3 regions of the Allobosea sp. 05T438 genome follow, and region 1 is predicted to be linked to each of the others. Evidence: predicted binding sites of a transcription regulator. Region 1 holds the regulator's gene; each other region holds the start of a gene.
The links. The regulator LexA, encoded in region 1, represses DNA repair genes until DNA is damaged. The targets are predictions, from matches to a motif close to TGTTCNNNNTGTGTTCNG.

Region 1 (4,603 bases):
CTGGGCGCTGATGGGGCTGGCTTCCGATGTCGTGCTCAAGGTGGCGCACTGGGTCGCAAGCATCGACCATTCCACGGTGATGATCGCAGCCTTCGGGCCGGCGGTGCTGACCTGCTTCGTGCTGGCGCTGCTGTGGCTGACGCTCTGGACCACGCCCTGGCGCTGGCTGGCGGCGCTGCCGCTCCTGCTCGGCGTGGCCATCGCCGGCAAGCCGGAGCGGCCGGAAATCCTGATCGAACGCGACGGTTCGGGGCTGGCGGTGCGGGGCCCGGATGGCCGCCTCGCGATTGCGGGCAAGCCGAGCCGTTTCGTGCTGCAGCAATGGCTCGCTGCTGATGGCGATCGCCGTTCGCCGGACGATCCGACGCTGCGGGCCGGCATTAGCTGCGATGCGCTCGGCTGCGTCGCACGGACGCCGGATCAGCGCACCGTTTCCTACACGCGCGACAGGTTGGCGCTTATCGAGGACTGCATGCGGGCTGACCTCGTCGTCACCGCCATCCCCTGGAGCGGAACCTGCAAGGCACGGCTGATCGAGCGAATGGCGTTATCGCGCGACGGCGCGACTTCGCTCTATCGAACAGGATCGGGGTGGAGCAGCCATGTCTCGGAGCAGAACGCTGCCGACCGCCCTTGGAGCCGCCGCCGTGAGCAGCGCCCTGCGCAAGCCTCGACAGCGCCTCCGAGTGTGACACCGGCTTCCGCCGACGGCGAAGCCGAGGTCGAGCGCCTTCAGTAGCGCCGCATCAGATTGACGAGGCGGCCCTGGATCTTGACCCGGTCCGGCCCGAGCACGCGCGTCTCATAGGCAGGGTTCGCGGCTTCGAGCGCGATCGAGGAGCCGCGCTTGCGCAGCCGCTTCAGCGTCGCTTCCTCATCATCGATCAGCGCCACGACGATGTCGCCGGTATTGGCCGAATCCTGCTTGCGGATGATGACGGTGTCGCCGTCGAGGATGCCGGCTTCGACCATCGAGTCACCACGCACTTCCAGCGCGTAATGCTCGCCGGAGCCGAGCATGTCGGGCGGCAGCGAGACGGTGTGGCTACGGTTCTGGATCGCCGAGATCGGCGTGCCGGCGGCGATGCGGCCCATGACCGGGATCGCGATGGAGGAGCGGCTGTCCTCATCGGACGCAGGGCGTGGCTTGGTGAGATTCGGCTGCGAGCCGAGGCCGCCCTGGACGACCGCAGGGTTGAAACGCTGCCGCTGCTGCGGGGCGCCGAGCCCGTCGGGCATCTTGATGATCTCGAGCGCACGCGCCCGGTTGGGCAGGCGACGGATGAAGCCGCGCTCCTCTAGCGCCATGATCAGCCGGTGGATGCCCGACTTGGAGCGCAGATCGAGCGCATCCTTCATCTCGTCGAAGGAGGGCGGCACCCCGCTCTCACGCAAGCGTTCCTGAATGAAGCGCAGGAGTTCGTGTTGCTTGCGTGTCAGCATGATCCCCGCCGGCCTTCTCGAAGGCTAGATTCGAAACAAAGCAGGAACACCATACGCGTTCCACTTGTGTTCCGCAAGCGGGCTCCGGCATCGAAGCGAACAGTGGAATCCACTTTTCGGGCAGATCCGATGCGATAACCCTATACAGATCGCTACGATCGCGTCCGACAGGATGAGCGGTGATCTAGCGCAGCGGCAGGATGCGGCAGATGTCGCCTTTTTTTGCCGGCGCGGCATGGGCAGGCCGGATCGTCAATGCCTGCGCCCGTGCCAGCGTGCCGAGCATCGAGGAATCCTGCCGGTCGAAGGGCGTCGCCACCCAGCCATCCGGCGTCAGTGCGAGCTCCGAGCGCAGATAGTCCTCGCGCTCGTCATTGGCCGGCATGTCACGGCCGAGGCGGGCGGGGATGCTGCGGTCGCGGTCGGCCTCCCCAATGCCGAGCAGAGCCTCGATCAGCGGCAGGACAAAGAGATGGCCGCAGACGATCGAGGAGACCGGGTTTCCGGGCAAGCCGACCACGACCATGCGGCCGAGTCGGCCGGTCATCATGGGTTTGCCCGGCCGCATCGCGATCTTCCAGAAGCCGAGCGACATGCCGGCCCGCGTCAGCGCCTCCTGCACGAGGTCATGCGCGCCGACCGAGGCCCCGCCGAGCGTGACGAGGACGTCGGCGTCGGCGTCCCGCGCCTGGCCGATCTTGGCCGCGAGGTCGGCGTGGTCGTCGCGGGCGATGCCGAGATCGAGAACGGCACCGCCGGCCTTCTCGACCAGTGCAGCGAGCGAGAAGGAGTTCGAGGCGACGATCTGGTCGCGCCCGACCGGCTCGCCCGGAGCCACCAACTCGTCGCCAGTGGCAAGGATCGCGACGCGCGGCTTGCGCCGGACGGGCAAGGTCGGATGTCCCATCGCGGCGGCGAGGCCCAGCGCAGCGCTGTCGAGCACGCGCCCGGCGGGCAGCAGGACGTCGCCTTCGCGGAAATCCAGCCCGGCTGCGCGCAGGAACTTGCCCTTGGCGGGCGGCACCCGCACGCGGATCGCCGGGCTGTCGACGCCGTCGGCATCCTCCTGCATCAGGACGGTATCGGCGCCATCAGGCATTGGCGCGCCCGTGAAGATGCGCACGGCCTGTCCCGGCCCGACCGAGCCCTCGAAGGCCCGGCCAGCGGCGGATTCGCCGATCACCGCGAGCGAGATGCCCGCCGCCATGTCGTCGCCGCGCACGGCATAGCCGTCCATGGCGGAATTGGCGAAGGGCGGCTGGGTCCGGAGCGCCTTGACCTCACCGGCAAGCACCCGCCAGGCGCATTGCGCGAGCGGCAGGGTTTCGGCCCCGGTCGGCCCTGGAATGCTGTCGAGCAGCGCCTTGCGCGCGACGGGGACCGGGGTGAGCGCCATCAGAGCAGGATGCCGAACCGCAGGTCCGCGGCAGCGAATAGTGGGGACCGGTTTTCGGATGACATCATGCTCGACTTCCTTCCTGCGAAGCCTTTGCGTCGTAGTCGCCGGACTGGCCGCCGGATTTGTGCATGAGCCGGATGTTCTCGATCCGCATCGCCCTGTCGACCGCCTTGACCATGTCGTAGACGGTCAGGCAGGCGACCGAGACGGCTGTGAGCGCCTCCATCTCGACGCCGGTCTGGCCTTTCATCTTCACTTCGGCGCGCACGCGCACGCCCGGCAATGCCTCGTCGATCGTGAGATCGACCCCGATCTTGCTGAGCAGCAGGGGGTGGCAGAGCGGGATCAGCTCATGTGTGCGCTTGGCGGCCATGATTCCGGCGAGGCGCGCCGTGCCGAGCACGTCGCCCTTCCTGGCGTTGCCGTCGCGCACGATCGCGATCGTCCCGGGCGCCATCACGACGCTCCCTTCGGCGACGGCGATGCGGGTCGTCTCGGCCTTGTCGCCGACATCGACCATATGCGCCTGGCCCTGGGCGTCGAGGTGGCTGAGCCGGCTCACGCCGCGCTCTCTTGCGCCGTGCCGGTCAGCAGCGACCGCGTCGCGGCCGTGACATCCGCCTGCCGCATCAGGCTCTCGCCGACGAGGAAGCTGTTGACGCCGGCCTTGTTGAGGCGGGCGATGTCGGCATGGGCGAAGATGCCGCTCTCGCCGATGACGATGCGGTCGGAGGGGACGCGCGGCGCCAGCCGCTCGGTCACCGCGAGATCGACGTGGAAGCTGCGCAGATCGCGGTTGTTGATGCCGAGCAGGCGGCTCTCGAGCTTGAGCGCCCGGTCGAGCTCGGCGTCGTCATGAACCTCGACGAGCACGTCCATGCCGAGTTCGCGCGCGGTTTCGTTGAGCGCCCTGGCGGTGTCGTCGTCGACACCAGCCATGATGATCAGGATGCAGTCGGCGCCCCAGCTGCGGGCTTCGTAGACCTGATAGGGCTCGTAGAGGAAATCCTTGCGCAGGGCGGGCAGGCCGGAGGCCTCGCGCGCCTGCGTCAGGAATTCCGGCTGACCCTGGAAGGAGGGCGCATCGGTCAGCACGGAGAGGCAGGCCGCGCCGCCGGCGGCATAGGCACGGGCGAGCGAAGGCGGGTCGAAATCGGCGCGGATCAGCCCCTTGGACGGGCTCGCCTTCTTGATCTCGGCGATCAGGGCCGGCTTGCCGTCCGCGAGCTTGGCGGCGAGAGCATCGGCGAATCCGCGCGGCTTGCCGGCGGCACGGACGCGGCGTTCGATCTCGGCCAGCGGCACGGCGGCCTTGGCGGCCGCGATCTCCTGGCGCTTGTAGGCTTCGATCTTGGCGAGGATGTCGGTCATGCCGCCCTCACGCGTTCGAGGCTTTGATGAGGGCGCCCAGCGTCGCCTTGGCCTTGCCAGAGTCGAGGGCGGCCGTCGCCTGGGCGAAGCCGTCCTTCAGGTTCGCAGCCTTGCCGGCGACGAGCAGTGCTGCCGCGGCATTGAAGGCGGCGATATCGCGGAAGCCGGTCCTCTCGCCGGCGAGCACGGCGTTCAGCGCGGCCGCATTCTGCTCGGGCGTGCCGCCACGCAGCTCCTCCGGCCTGGCCGGCTCGAGGCCGACATCGGAGGGGCTGATGGTGAAGCTTTCGACGTTGCCGTTCTCCAGCGAGACGACGCGGGTCGGCCCGGTCGTGGTGATCTCGTCGAGCCCGTCGGAGCCGTGCACGGCCCATACGCGAGTCGAGCCGA
Region 2 (4,603 bases), on a different contig from region 1:
CCAGTTCGCCGGCGGCCCGCTCGACTGGCTGACGCCCTTCACGGTGATGTGCGGCGCCGGTGTGATCGTCGGCTACGCCCTGCTCGGCGCGACCTGGCTGCTCTACAAGACCGACGGCCCGGTCGCCGAACGGGCGCGGCGGCAGGCGAAGACATTGCTGCTGGGATTGCTGGCCTTCGCGGTGCTGGTCTCCCTGTGGACGCCCTATGCGCATCCGCGCATCGCCGAGCGCTGGTTCACCCCGGCCAATCTCGTCTGGCTCTGGCCCTTCCCTGTGCTGACGGCGCTCTGCGGATACCTGGCCTGGCGGCGGCTCCATGGCGCGCATGAGTTCACGCCCTTCGCGCTGACGGTCGCGATTTTCCTGCTCTGCTTCCTGGGGCTGTCGATCTCGAACTTCCCCTATCTGGTTCCGCCCGGCGTCACGATCTGGGATGCGGCGGCGGCGCCCTCCTCCCATATCTTCGTGCTGATCGGCGTCTCGTTCCTGCTGCCGATGATCCTGTTCTACACCGCCTTCGTGTACTGGACCTTCCGCGGCAAGGTCAGGGCCGACAGCGGCTATCACTAGGCAAGCCGGAGGCCGTCAGGCTTCGTTCAGCCGGAACCTGCAATGACGGCTTGAGTTCCCAGCATCTCCCGGCGAGATTGCGGGGAGTTTCGTCGAGGAACCGTCCATGCAGTGGGAAGATTATCGCCAGTCCGAGAATCTCGAGGACCGGCGCGGCGGCGGTGGCGGCGGCGGCTTCGCCGGCATGCCCGGCGGGCGCGGCGGCATCGGCATCGGCACAATGGTCGTGCTCGGCCTGCTCGGCTGGGCGCTCGGCATCGATCCGCGCCTGCTGATCGGCGGCGCCGAGATGATTGGTGGCATCGGAGGACGCGAACAGACGCAGGAAACCCGCCGCTCCTCCGGCCCACCGCAGGACGAGATGGGCCGCTTCGTCTCGGCCGTGCTGGCGCAGAACGAGGACGTTTGGACGAAGATCCTGCCGCAGCAGGCCAATATCCGCTACCAGGCGCCGCGGCTCGTGCTGTTCTCCGGCGTCGACCGCTCCGGCTGCGGCACCGCGCAATCGGCGATGGGACCGTTCTACTGCCCCGTGGACAAAAAGGTCTATCTCGACACCTCCTTCTTCCAGGAGATGCAGCGCAAGCTCGGCGGCGGCGGCGACTTCGCCTATGCCTATGTGATCGGCCATGAGGTCGGCCACCACATCCAGAACCTGCTCGGCATCCTGCCCAAGGCGAATCAGCTGCGCGAGCGCTCGTCCGAGCGCGACGCCAACGCCATCTCGGTGCGGATCGAGCTGCAGGCGGACTGCTTCGCCGGCGTCTGGGCACACAACATCCAGGCCATGGGCCGCCTCGACCAGGGCGATATCGAGGAGGCGATCCGCACCGCCTCCGCGATCGGCGACGACAAGCTGCAGAGGGCAGCGCAGGGCGTGGTCGTGCCGGATTCCTTCACCCACGGCTCCTCGGCCCAGCGGACGAAGTGGTTCAACACCGGCTTCCAGTCGGGCTCGATGCAGAGCTGCGACACCTTCCGCAACCCGGTATAGGCATCCTCGCACGGCCTGCCCGAATCCGAGCCCGGCTAGCTCATATTGATGATCAGGCGCCGGGCGCGATCAGGATGTCGGCCCGGACCGTGCCCAAGATCGTTTCGGCGGTGCTGCCGATCACCGTTTCGGAAAAGCCGCCCTGGCCGTAGCGGCCGGCGACGACCAATTGCGCCCCGGCCGCGGCGCGGCAGCGCTCGATGGCCGCAGTGGCATTACCTTCGACGACCTGCGTATCGAGGCGTGCGCTGAGGCTCGCCGGAAGCTTTGCCGCGTCGAGGAAGGCCGTCATCCCGGCCTCGGCCTCAGCCCGCAGGAAATCGCCCTTGCCTTGGAAATTGGTCCTGGGGCCGGGGCCGGGATAGGCATGGACCAGAAGCAGGCGCGCCTGCGGGAAGAGCTCCGCCGCCGCCAGCAGAGCCCGGCGCGAGCCCTCCGAGAAATCCGTGCCGACGACGATCGCCCCGTAAGGGCGGTCGGCGCGCCGGCGGACGATCAGCACCGGAACAGCCGCCCTGCGAACGATATAGTCAACGGCGGTGCCCACCACGTAGTCGCGGACGTCGTTGTAGCGCGCCACGCCGGTCACGATCAGCCCGCTGCCACGCTCGGCGGCCAGTTCTGCCAGGACATCCGGCAATGAGCCGCTGCGAACCAGCAGTTCCGCTTCGCCCGCCGCCAACGGCAGCTCGTCCCGCCACGCCGCCATCGCAACGACTGAACCGGCCTGCTCCGCTGCACTCACGACATGCAGGATCGCAAGTTTCGCATGCCATTCCCGCGCCAGCAGCAGCGCGCGATCCGCCGCCCTGTCGGTGCGCGAGGAAAGATCGCTCGCCAGAAGAATCTCGCTCGGTATCGTCATGTCAGCCTCCCGACAGCTCCAGCCTAGGAGGAGTCCGACGCGATGTCATGCCGGCCCGGCCATCGCCCTACCCGGCCCGCTCGCGCCACACCGGCAACCGTTGCGGCGCCTGGTCGAGGCGCCCTTCCAGGACCATCGCCTTGGGCAGCACGAGCCCGGACCGGAGCCTGAGCCCGGCAAAGGACAGCGCGACGCGCTCGAGCAGCGCGTCGCGGGCGGCGTGCAGCGGTATCAGGGCCGGCACCTCCGGCGTGACGAGTAGATGGCGCTCGACCACCAGCGCCCAATGTGCCTGTGGCACGTCGCCGGCCTCGAACAGCACGAGCCGGTCGCCGCGCGCCACAGAGGCTCCGCCCTGCCAGGCCTCGGCCGGGCCGATGCGCAGATAGCAGGCGCCGGTCGTGTCGGCGACGCGCTCGAAATCGGGAGCGCCCACTGTGTCGACGATCACCGCATGGCCGAGCAAGCCTTCCGCCACCGCCGGGATCAGCACGGCCAGCGTGGCGGCGAGAGCTCGCGGGGAACCATCGGCGCGGATCACGGCTGTGAGCATACGCAATGTTCTATGCCGCAGCGCAGCACGTCGCAATGCAGCTCTTGCCTTTTGTTCCTGTTATGTTCACTCTATCTGAGACCAGAGCGTGCCGATTCCCGGCACATGAACCGGTTCGAAAGCCATGCCCCAGGCCAGACCCACAGAAAGGCCCTATCCCGCGGCCCAGCCGCTGCGCCGGCACGACAGGGAGCCGACCGTCTCAGCGCCGGTCGTCGCGCCGGCCGATCCGCTCGCCTATGCCGGTCATCGCATCGACCCGGAGCGGCGGCGCGGACGCGGCGCCACGGTCAATCCCGGCGGGCGCTACGAAGCGGAGCAGCGCGTCACCGAAGATGACGGCTGGGGCTCTCTGGAAGAGCTGCCGCCGTTCAAGACCGAGATCGCCTACGAGAAGGCGCGCAGCATCATCACGCGCAACGACTCGCCGGACATCTCCTTCGACCGCTCGATCAATCCCTATCGCGGCTGCGAGCATGGCTGCGTCTACTGTTTCGCGCGGCCGACTCATGCCTATCTCGGGCTCTCGCCCGGCCTCGACTTCGAGAGCAAGCTGACGGCGAAGCCCGATGCCGCGGCATTGCTGGAGAAGGAGCTTTGCTCCCCCTCCTACCAGCCGCGCACCATCGCCATCGGCACCAACACCGATGCCTATCAGCCGATCGAGAAGAAGCTCAGGATCATGCGCCAGATCCTGGAGGTGCTCTCGAAGTTCAACCACCCGGTCGGCATCGTCACCAAATCGGCGCTGGTCCAGCGCGACATCGATATCCTTGCGCCGATGGCGGAGAAGGGGCTGGTCAAGGTCGCGATCTCGGTGACGACACTCGATCCGAAGACGGCGCGGGGCATGGAGCCGCGTGCCGCTTCGCCGCCCAAGCGGCTCGAGACGATCCGCAAGCTGTCCGAGGCCGGCATCCCGGTGACGGTGCTGGTCGCGCCCATCGTGCCGGCGATCAACGAGCACGAGATCGAGCGCATCCTCGACGCTGCCAAGGCGGCGGGCGCACAGGAGGCCGGCTATGTACTGCTGCGGCTGCCGCTCGAAGTGCGCGACATCGTGCAGGAATGGCTGCTGGCGCACCATCCCGACAAGCTCAGGCATGTGATGTCGCTGATCCGCTCGACGCGCGGCGGCAAGGACTACGATTCGCAATGGGGTCAGCGCATGGTCGGCTCCGGCCCCTATGCCTGGATGATCGGGCGGCGCTTCGAGCTGGCGGCCGAGCGCATCGGCTTCAACACCGCGCGCCGGCGGCTGCGGACGGACCTGTTCGTGAAGCCCGAGAAGGAGAAGGCGCAGCTGAGCCTGTTTTGAATGGACACGCGCGGAGGTCGTCCCGGGCGCAGCGAAGCGTGGACCAGCGATCGATACCGGAGCCCCTCTTATTAAAGGCTCGGGCATGGATCCCGGATCGGCGCCGCCCAGGGCGGCTTGTCCGGGATGACGGTGGAGGAGGACGACAGCGGTCTAGCTCGAAACGGCACTCTGTTGCATAAGCCCGCCATGCCCGCTGATTTCAGCCGCGAGACACACGCCATCGCCAACAGCCTCTGGCCACTGGCCGGCATCGATGAGGTTGGGCGCGGGCCGCTTGCCGGCCCGGTCGTGGCCGCCGC
Region 3 (4,603 bases), on a different contig from region 1:
ACTCTCCGCGTCTCGTGACCTCACGAGCACCCCAGACGACCTTACGGAAGAGCCGTAAAAGCTTGGTTAGCCGGTTCTTGCTGGAAATCGCTCGATCTGAGTGATCTCAACCGGCTTGATCGCATCTCCGGCCAGGAGCGACCGCTGGTCGCGGAAGAGCTTGCGCAACGCGCCGAGCACGGCGATGACGCCGGGCCGGCTGCGCGAGATATCGTGCGAGACCAGATAGATGTCGTCGCCGGTCAGCTCCGGTGGCGGCTCCAGCCGACGCAATGTCGAATCCGCATCGCCCATGAAGCAGGGCGCCATCGAGAGGGCGCCAGCCGAGCGGATGCTCTCGTAGCGGGCCGCCGAGTCGCCGACGCGCGCGGCAATCGGCCTGCCGGCGGCATAGGTCATGATGTAGTCGTCGATCCGGGACGAGGTTTCGCGGTTGACCGAGATGATCGGGGCGGTGGCGGGGTCGACGTCGTGCCGGACATAAAGCGCCTGCATCAGACGGCCGAGCTTCTGCGTGTAATGCCCCGGCTCGATCGGCACCTTGCTCATGCGCAGCGCGATATCGGCCTCGCCGCGGGCAAGATCGAGCCGGCTGCGCGTGCTGATGATGACGATCTCGACGCCGCCGGCCGCGGCCGAGAGCGCGGTCGCATGCATGGTCAGAAGGAGGCTGATCGACGTCGTCGCGGTGACGCGCACCGGAGCATTGGCACGCGGTTTCGCCGCCTCCGCGCGGATCGCGAAGCGGCGGGCCGCAGCCTCGATCTCACCGGCCTCGGCCGCAAGCTCCAGTCCAATCACTGTCGGGACGAGGCGATTGGCCTCGCGCGCGAAGAGCTGGAGGCCAAGGTCGCGCTCGAGCGCCTTGAGGCGGCGCGTAACAGTGGCCTCGCTCAGCCCGAGCTGCGCCGCCGCCACGGCCATCGACCCGCCGACGGCAATGGCGTGGAAGATCCGGATGTCGTCCCAGGAGGCGCGCCCGGCGGCTGCCGCCAGATCGCCGTCGCGTCGAGATGGAGATGGAGCAGGCTCGGCCATAGCGTCAGCGGCCAGTCGCCCGCCGCGGTCCGGCGCTTGTCGTCATGACGTTCTGTAGAGAGGGGCGGGTTCGGCATGTGCGAACCCTGCCTGCAACGGCAGCGTTGGACAGCCCGGCGGCTGTGAAGCCCAGCCCCTCAGAATTGCGGGGCTCGTTCCTCACAGGTCGATCAGCTCCCCGGCGAAGGCGGCGCGTTCCTGGATGAAGGTGAAGCGTGCTTCCGGCTTGTTGCCCATCAGCCGCTCGACCGTATCCGAGGTTTCCTCCTTCGCCTCATGGTCCACCATGACCTTGAGCAGAATGCGCTTGGCTGGGTCCATGGTGGTTTCCTTGAGCTGCTGCGGCATCATCTCGCCCAGGCCCTTGAAGCGTGAGATCTCCGGCTTCTTGCCCTTGAATGCGGTCTCCAGCAGTTCGTCCTTATGAGCGTCGTCGCGGGCGTAGATGCTCTTGCCGCCATGCTGCAGCCGGTAGAGCGGCGGCACGGCGAGATAGAGATGCCCCTTCTCGATCAGCCGCGGCATCTGCCGCCAGAAGAAGGTGACGAGCAGCGACGCGATGTGGGCGCCGTCGACATCGGCGTCCGTCATCACGATGACCTTGTCATAGCGGAGATCGTCCTCGCGGAACTGCGTGCCGATACCGCAGCCGAGCGCCAGGATCAGGTCGGCGAGCTGCTGGTTGGCATTAAGTTTCTCGCGTGTCGCATTGGCAACATTGAGGATTTTTCCGCGCAGGGGCAGAATCGCCTGATTCGCGCGGTTGCGCGCCTGCTTGGCCGAGCCGCCGGCCGAGTCGCCCTCGACGATGAAGAGCTCCGATCCGGCCGCGCCGGCATTAGAGCAGTCGGCGAGCTTGCCGGGCAGGCGCAGCTTGCGTGTCGCGGTCTTGCGCGAGACCTCCTTTTCGAGGCGCCGGCGCAAGCGCTCCTCGGCACGATCCACCGACCAGTCGAGCAGGCGCAGCGCTTGCTGCGGGGCGGCGGCGAGCCAATGATCGAACGCGTCGCGCACCGCGCCCTCGACGATGCGGGAGGCTTCCAGCGTCGCCAGCTTGTCCTTGGTCTGGCCCTGGAATTCCGGCTCGCGGATGAAGACCGAAAGCATGGCCGCGCATGTCGCCATCACATCGTCGGAGGTGACCTGCGCCATGCGCTTCGACTGGCCGATGCGTTCGGCATGGTCGCGCAAGCCGCGCAGCAGGGCGATGCGCAGGCCCTGCTCATGGGTGCCGCCATCAGGCGTCGGAATGGTGTTGCAGTAGGAGGAGGAGAAGCCGTCCTCGCCGGTCGCGAGCCAGGCCACGGCCCATTCGAGCGAGCCATGGCTGCCTTCCTTGGTGATCTTGCCCGAGAAGATCGGCTCGGCGACCAGGTCCTTGCCCTCGATCTCGCGGCCGAGATAGTCGCGCAAGCCGCCGGGGAAGCGGAACACGGCCTCCGCCGCGACATCGCCTTCCGGCTTCAGCAGCGACGGCGCACAGGTCCAGCGAATCTCGACGCCGCCGAAGAGATAGGCCTTCGAGCGCGCCATGCGGAACAGGCGGGCCGGGGAGAAATGCGCGCCTTCGCCGAAGATCTGTGCATCGGGATGGAAGCGCACCTTGGTGCCGCGCCGGTTGGCGACCGGGCCGACCGTCTCCAGCGGTCCCTGCGGCAGGCCGCGCGAGAAGATCTGGCGATAGAGCGTCTTGCCGCGCGCAACCTCGACCTCGAGCCGGTCGGACAGCGCATTGACGACGGAGACGCCGACGCCGTGCAGGCCGCCCGAAGTCTCATAGGCCTTGGAGTCGAATTTTCCGCCGGCATGCAGCGTCGTCATGATGACTTCGATCGCCGACTTGCCGGGGAATTTCGGATGCGGATCGACCGGGATGCCGCGGCCGTTATCGGTGACGGCAATCGAGCCGTCCTCGAACAATTCGACATCGATGAAGGTGGCATGGCCCGCCACCGCTTCGTCCATGGCGTTGTCGATCACCTCGGCGAAGAGGTGGTGCAGCGCGCGCTCGTCGGTGCCGCCGATATACATGCCGGGCCGGCGCCGGACCGGCTCCAGTCCCTCCAGCACTTCGATGGCTGAGGCGTCATAGCCGGCCTCGGAAAGCGTGCCGTTGCGCGGCGCAGCGCCGGAACCGGCCGGCGCCTTCGGAGCTGCGGCCGGCGAGCGCGCTTCCGGCTTGGGATCAACCGCGCGAGGCCGCTCCGGCTCCCCGCCGAAAAGATCGCCGTTCTCGTCCATCACTGCCTGATGTTTCCTGATTCGTTCCGCCCAATCCTAGTGCATGAAGGACGGATTGTGCGACTTGGTTATTTGATCCGGCATTCGATCAGGCTCGGTTGCGGCGCCGGGCGCCGCGCCTAAGCCGATCTGCTTATAGACAGCTCCCCGACACATCGAAACTCTCTCGTTGGAGCCATGCACCGGTCGTCATCTGCGTGTGACGTTGCCGTGGCAGAAGAGCACCGGAACCGAGGCATTCAGCCTGCGTTAACCATCGCCACCGAGGATCGGTGTCACGATCGGGCCTATGCGGAGAATCGCAATGCGCTATGATCGGGCTGGGAGGGAGAAGACCGTGGCGTCGCGTCAGTCAGTGCCGGTGAAGGGCATCGCGGGTCTGCAGCGCACGGCGCGCCTCGCGGGGGAATGCTTCGGCCATGAGGATGTCGTCGGCGGCTCCCTTTCAGCGGCGCCCGAAAGCGCTTTATCGCGCTGGCTGTGGTGGGTCGCAGCGATCGCCGCAGCGACCGGGCTCGCCGCCCTCCATTTCTACTGATCGCTCGGACGGCCTGCGCGGAAATATCAACCTTTTGGCCCTACCCCTGACGGCGGAGGGGCTTTCCGCACATGCGTTGCGTCATCGTCAGCGATTTTGGTTCGGTCAATGGCGGCGCGGCGAAGGTTGCGATCGAAAGCGCGCGTGGCCTCGCGGAGGCCGGCGTCCGGATCGTCTTCGCCTGCATGATCGGTCCCCTCTCCGAGCGGCTGCAGCACCCGAATATCGAGGTGGCACTGTTCGAGGGCGAAGAGGTCTGGAAGGTCGGCAGCCGGCTCGCCGCCGCCCGGCAGGGTATCTGGAACGCAAAGGCGCATGAGGCGCTCGGCGCCCTGCTGCGCCGGCAGCCGCCCGGGGAAACGCTCGTCCACCTGCATCAATGGACCAAGGCGTTCAGCCCGGCCGCCATCGCCGCCGCCGGTGAGAGCGGCTTGCCGGTCGCCATCACCATGCACGACTATTTCTCGTTCTGTCCGGTCGGCGGCTATTTCGACTTCCGCGCCGGCAGACCTTGCCACCGCCAGCCGCTGTCGGCGTCCTGCATCGGCAGGAATTGTGATCGCGCCTCCTATGGCCACAAGCTCGTCCGGGTGGCGCGCCAATGGCGCTCGGACGCGGCGCTGCATCGACTGCGCGCGCCGCTCTTCATCCATGTCAGCCCCTTTGCCCGCAGCTTCGCCGAGCCCTTCCTGCCGAAGAATGCCCGCCACATCGTCGTCGAGAACATGATGGAGGCGCAGAAGCGCGCGCCAACCGATGTCGCGGCCAACCGCCACGCACTCTTCC

Region 2: the regulator LexA is predicted to act here: its motif matches at 3,036-3,053, upstream of AC1DIN_RS06580 (PA0069 family radical SAM protein).
Region 3: the regulator LexA is predicted to act here: its motif matches at 3,291-3,308, upstream of parE (DNA topoisomerase IV subunit B).

What each region holds. Positions count from the first base shown of each region.
Region 1 covers NZ_JBFTKQ010000005.1:142,485-147,087, reverse strand. Annotated here, with positions in the region: gene AC1DIN_RS13285 (ComEC/Rec2 family competence protein) at 1-739, shown strand, start outside; gene lexA (transcriptional repressor LexA) at 733-1,443, opposite strand; gene AC1DIN_RS13275 (molybdopterin molybdotransferase MoeA) at 1,628-2,839, opposite strand; gene moaC (cyclic pyranopterin monophosphate synthase MoaC) at 2,904-3,404, opposite strand; gene trpC (indole-3-glycerol phosphate synthase TrpC) at 3,401-4,213, opposite strand; gene trpD (anthranilate phosphoribosyltransferase) at 4,221-4,603, opposite strand, start outside.
Region 2 covers NZ_JBFTKQ010000002.1:574,690-579,292, forward strand. Annotated here, with positions in the region: gene cydB (cytochrome d ubiquinol oxidase subunit II) at 1-571, shown strand, start outside; gene ypfJ (KPN_02809 family neutral zinc metallopeptidase) at 678-1,565, shown strand; gene AC1DIN_RS06570 (universal stress protein) at 1,618-2,430, opposite strand; gene AC1DIN_RS06575 (hypothetical protein) at 2,498-2,983, opposite strand; gene AC1DIN_RS06580 (PA0069 family radical SAM protein) at 3,108-4,301, shown strand; gene AC1DIN_RS06585 (ribonuclease HII) at 4,491-4,603, shown strand, end outside.
Region 3 covers NZ_JBFTKQ010000006.1:141,519-146,121, forward strand. Annotated here, with positions in the region: gene AC1DIN_RS14880 (LysR family transcriptional regulator) at 67-1,038, opposite strand; gene parE (DNA topoisomerase IV subunit B) at 1,198-3,279, opposite strand; gene AC1DIN_RS14890 (hypothetical protein) at 3,617-3,817, shown strand; gene AC1DIN_RS14895 (glycosyltransferase family 4 protein) at 3,889-4,603, shown strand, end outside.